2 regions of the Mesorhizobium sp. WSM4312 genome follow, and region 1 is predicted to be linked to the other one. Evidence: riboswitches for the same ligand, from Rfam matches in the RefSeq annotation. Region 1 holds a riboswitch; the other holds the start of a gene.
The links. Region 1 has a riboswitch for thiamine pyrophosphate ahead of thiB (thiamine ABC transporter substrate binding subunit). Riboswitches for the same ligand answer to the same signal wherever they lie in the genome.

Region 1 (2,194 bases):
GCGCCGAGCGCAATGATGCCAGCGCTGGCGCGGGGATCAGCGCGTTGCACGATCGACCGCCAGTCTCCGCATAGCGACACTTATAGAAGGTTGCGTTCCTTGGCGCCCCCCTCTGTCCTGCCGGACATCTCCCCCACAAGGGGGGAGATTGGCTGTTTCAGCGCCTCGCTCATACCTATAGCGTCGGCGATTGGCGAAATCACCGATAGCATTCGATCTCCCCCCTTGTGGGGGAGATGTCCGGCAGGACAGAGGGGGGCGCCGTAGAGCACTCATCTTTCGATCATATGGCCAAACTATTTGCTCATCACCGCCAGCCATTCATCCACCCAGGCCTTGCGGTTGGCGGCAACCTCCTCGGGGCTGAACAGCAGGGTCTTGGCCGGCTTGACCAGTTTGTCGAAGGCCGGGTTGAGCGGCTTGTCAGTCTTGCCTGCCGGGAACATCCAGTTGGTCTCGGGAATGGCATCCTGGAATTTCGGCCCGGTCATGAAGGCGATGAATTTTGCAGCCAGCGGGTTCTTGGCTCCGGTCGTGGTGATGCCGGCGACCTCGATCTGCAGATATTCGCCTTCCTCGAAAGAAGCGGCCTGGTAGCGCTGCGTGTTCTCGGCGACCATGTGATAGGCCGGCGAGGTCGTGTAGGACAGCACCATCGGCGCCTCGCCCTTGGTGAACAGGCCATAGGCCTCGCTCCAGCCCGGCGTCACGGTCAGCACCTTCGTCTTGAGCTTGGCCCAGGCTTCCGACGCCTTGTCGCCATAGACCGACTTCACCCACAACAGCAGGCCGAGACCCGGCGTCGAGGTGCGCGGATCCTGGATGACGATCTTGTCGTCGGCACTGCCTTCGACCAGTTCCTTCAGGCTCTTCGGCGGCGTTTTCAGTTTTTCGGTGTCATAGACGACGGCGAAGTAGCCGTAGTCGAAGGGAACAAAAGTATCGTCGCTCCAGCCACCCGGCACGTTGACATCGGAGACCGCGCCATGCGGGGCAAACAACCCGCTGGCCTTGGCATCGGCGGTGAGATTGGTGTCGAGGCCGAGCACGATATCGGCCTTGGTCGACGCGCCTTCGAGCTTGACGCGGTTGAGCAGGGCCACACCATCGGCGACCGAGACGAACTCGACGTCGCAGCCGCATTCGGCCTCGAATTCCTTCTTCACCACCGGGCCTGGACCCCAGTCGGCGGTGAAGCTCTCATAGGTGTAGACGGTGAGCTTGTCCTTGGCCAAGGCCGGCCCGGACAGCGCCACGACCATGGTCGAGACAAGAGCGTATAAAAGCGTGCGCATCGGCGCCTCCTTCGTTCGAATTGAAAGGAATTGAGGCGTCGGACTGTCCGAGACGTCTAATCCCTCCGCCGGTACAAACCGGATCAGGTTCAGCGGGTTGGCGAGACTGCCTCTCAGCCGGTCCGCGAAGATCGCGTCCGGCACCCCGTTAGAGCGTTTTGACACATAGGCCGGGTCGGGGAACCGCGCAAGTGGCAGTTTGCCGGCCTTCCGTTTCCGCTGCCGGGCTGGTACAGGCCACCAGATATGAGCACATTCACCATTCTGCTTGGCGGCGATCTCATCCGCACGCCCCGGCTCGACCGCCAGGTCGGAGGCTCGCGCGTCATCGCCGCCGACGCCGGCATCGGCCATGCGCGGCTTCTGGGTCTTGTGCCTGAATTGTGGGTGGGCGATTTCGATTCCGTGCCGGCCGACCTGCCTGACGATCTCGCCGCCGTGCCGCGCCGGACCTTTCCGGCGGAGAAGGACAAGACCGACGGCGAACTGGCCATCGCCGCCGCACGCGAGCGCGGCGCGACCAGCCTGGTGCTGGCGGGCGCGTTCGGCGGCAAGCGCGCCGACCACGCTTTCCTGCATCTGGCGCTCGCCCTGCGCCTGGCCGAGGCCGGAACGGAGGTGCTGTTGACCAGCGGCGCGCAGGAAGGCGTACCCTTGGCGTTGGGAACGGCTGGCTTCGACTATGCCGACGGCACGCTGTTTTCGATCCTCGGCTTTTCCGAGCTTGTCGGCCTGACCGTCACCGGCGCCAAATGGCCGCTCGACCAGGTCGAGGTGGCCTTCGGTTCGTCGCTGACCATTTCCAACGAGGTCAAGGGCCGCCTCGAAATCGCGCTCGGCCACGGCCGCGCGCTGCTGCTCGCGCATCCGTATCCACTACCTGAAAGCTGACATGGCCC
Region 2 (2,194 bases), on a different contig from region 1:
GGCTGTTTCTGGGGCATGCAGGATCTGATACGGCGCTATCCCGGCGTCATCTCCACGCGCGTCGGCTATAGTGGCGGCGATGTGGCCAACGCCACCTATCGCAACCACGGCACCCATGCCGAAGCCATCGAGATCAATTTCGATCCGGCAGTGATCAGCTATCGCACGCTGCTGGAGCGCTTTTTCCAGATCCACGACCCGACGACGCGCAACCGCCAGGGCAATGATGTCGGGTTGAGCTACCGTTCGGCGATCTACTATACGAGCGACGAGCAGAAGCGCGTCGCCGAAGATACCATTGCCGATGTCGATGCCTCCGGCCTGTGGCCAGGCAAGGTCGTCACGGAAGTCGCGCCGGCCGGTGCCTTCTGGGATGCCGAGCCCGAGCATCAGGACTATCTGGAGAAATATCCAAACGGCTACACCTGCCACTTCGTCAGGCCGGGCTGGAAGCTGCCGGTTCGCGAGAAGGCCGCATCCTAACGATTGGGCAAACGCATCGTTGGGAATGATATCGAAAAGCCGCTGGATGTCCGGCGGCTTTTTCAGTTTGGGCAATCACTTACTTGCCGCAGTTGTTGTCGTTCACGGTGGGGGCCGTCGCGTTGCCGTTGGCATCGGACTGCGCGCCTTGCGGATTGGTCGGGCAATTGCGATCCGCATCGGAGTTCATGTCGCCCGGCGCGATGGTCGTGCTGTTGGTAATTGCCGGATCGACCGTATCGGGCGAAGCCGGCGTGCTCGGGTCTACAGTCACTGACCGGCCGCTGCCGCCGGACCCATCCATGCCGTTTGCGGTGTTGCTGGTGTAACGCTTTTGGCCCGGTGCGCTGAAAAAACGGCTTTCCCTTCCGTTCGAATGGTGCTTTAACGCGCTCATCCACAGGGGTGCTCCGTACGGTCGGGGCTGAGACGGGGGCGGCAAGCCCACAGACCCTAGAAGCTGATCTGGGTAATACCAGCGGAGCGAGGCGGGCGATGTTTTCAGGCGCACAGATTTCCCTTTATCCCATGGCCGACGATTTCGTCGGTGTCATCTTGGGCGCGCTCGGCGCGCTCGACCCCTACCGGGACAGGCTCCGTATCGAGACCGACGACATCTCGACCTTGCTGGTCGGGCCACCCGAAGTGTTGTTCCCGGCGCTGCGCGACCTGTTCGTGGCGGCGGCGCGGAGCGGCAAGCATTGCGTGCTGTCGGCCGCCATTTCGCGCGGCTGTCCCGGCGAGCCGGACGATCCGATCTGCCGCTCCGACGCGTTTGGCGGGCCTGTCGGGCCGCTCGGGCCGCGCAAGGAAGCCGCCATCACCGCCGTGCGCAATGCTGCTGCCACCGGCCAGCCGGCGGCGGCGCAATTCTCGCTCTATGTGATGGGCACCGGCGACCACATGGATGAGATCTATGGCTGCATCGATTTCCTGAAACAGTCCGGCGTCTACGATCGCTCCAAGAACTTCTGCACCAAACTGCGCGGCGATACCGGCGCGATCTTTTCGGCGCTGAATGAAGCCTTCTGCCGCTTCGGGCCGGGCGCCGGCCACGTAACCCTTGACGTCACGGTTTCCGCCAACAGCCCCACCGCTGTCTGAACAGAACGCGCCTTCGTCGCGCGGCCGTCAAGGTTATCCTCTCTTGGTCTCATCGTCGTCAAGCCGCCCGCGGCAGCTCGCGGGTCTCTTCGCCAAGGCAGCACCGGCCGTGATGTCGGTCGGGTTGCTGCTCGTGGCCTGGGAACTCTACGCAAATTATTCCGGCATCAAACCGACGATCCTGCCGGCGCCGTCGCGCGTCTTCGAACAGGCAATGCTCAATCGCGAGGCGCTGATCGACAACGCCATTCCCACCATCCGCGCCACGCTGATGGGCTTTGCCTGCTCGCTCGGCGCCGCTTTCGCGCTGTCTATGCTGGTCGACTTCTTCCAGCCGCTGCGGCGGGCGCTGTTTCCTGTCTTCATCGTCAGCCAGACCTTGCCGCTGGTGGCCATCGCGCCGCTGGTGGTGTTGTGGTTCGGCTTCGGTTTGACGCCGAAGATCATGCTGGTGGCACTGGTCACCTTCTTCCCGATGCTGGTGGCTCTGGTGCAGGGCTACGAGGCGACCGAGGTGGAGATCGGTCAGATGCTGCGCGCCATGGGGGCAGGGTGCTGGCGTGTCTTCGTGCTGGCGCGGCTGCCTTCGGCACTGCCGTATTTCTTC

Region 2: linked by a shared signal. The riboswitch ahead of CK228_RS09325 (YkoF family thiamine/hydroxymethylpyrimidine-binding protein) and the one ahead of thiB (thiamine ABC transporter substrate binding subunit) in region 1 are both predicted to bind thiamine pyrophosphate.

The regions. Positions count from the first base shown of each region.
Region 1 is NZ_NSFU01000006.1:348,837-351,030, forward strand. It holds gene thiP (thiamine/thiamine pyrophosphate ABC transporter permease) at 1-50, opposite strand, end outside; gene thiB (thiamine ABC transporter substrate binding subunit) at 297-1,295, opposite strand; TPP riboswitch at 1,339-1,453, opposite strand; gene CK228_RS12475 (thiamine diphosphokinase) at 1,542-2,186, shown strand; gene CK228_RS12480 (ABC-F family ATP-binding cassette domain-containing protein) at 2,188-2,194, shown strand, end outside.
Region 2 is NZ_NSFU01000005.1:85,548-87,741, forward strand. It holds gene msrA (peptide-methionine (S)-S-oxide reductase MsrA) at 1-483, shown strand, start outside; gene CK228_RS09320 (hypothetical protein) at 563-880, opposite strand; TPP riboswitch at 875-988, shown strand; gene CK228_RS09325 (YkoF family thiamine/hydroxymethylpyrimidine-binding protein) at 979-1,587, shown strand; gene CK228_RS09330 (ABC transporter permease) at 1,631-2,194, shown strand, end outside.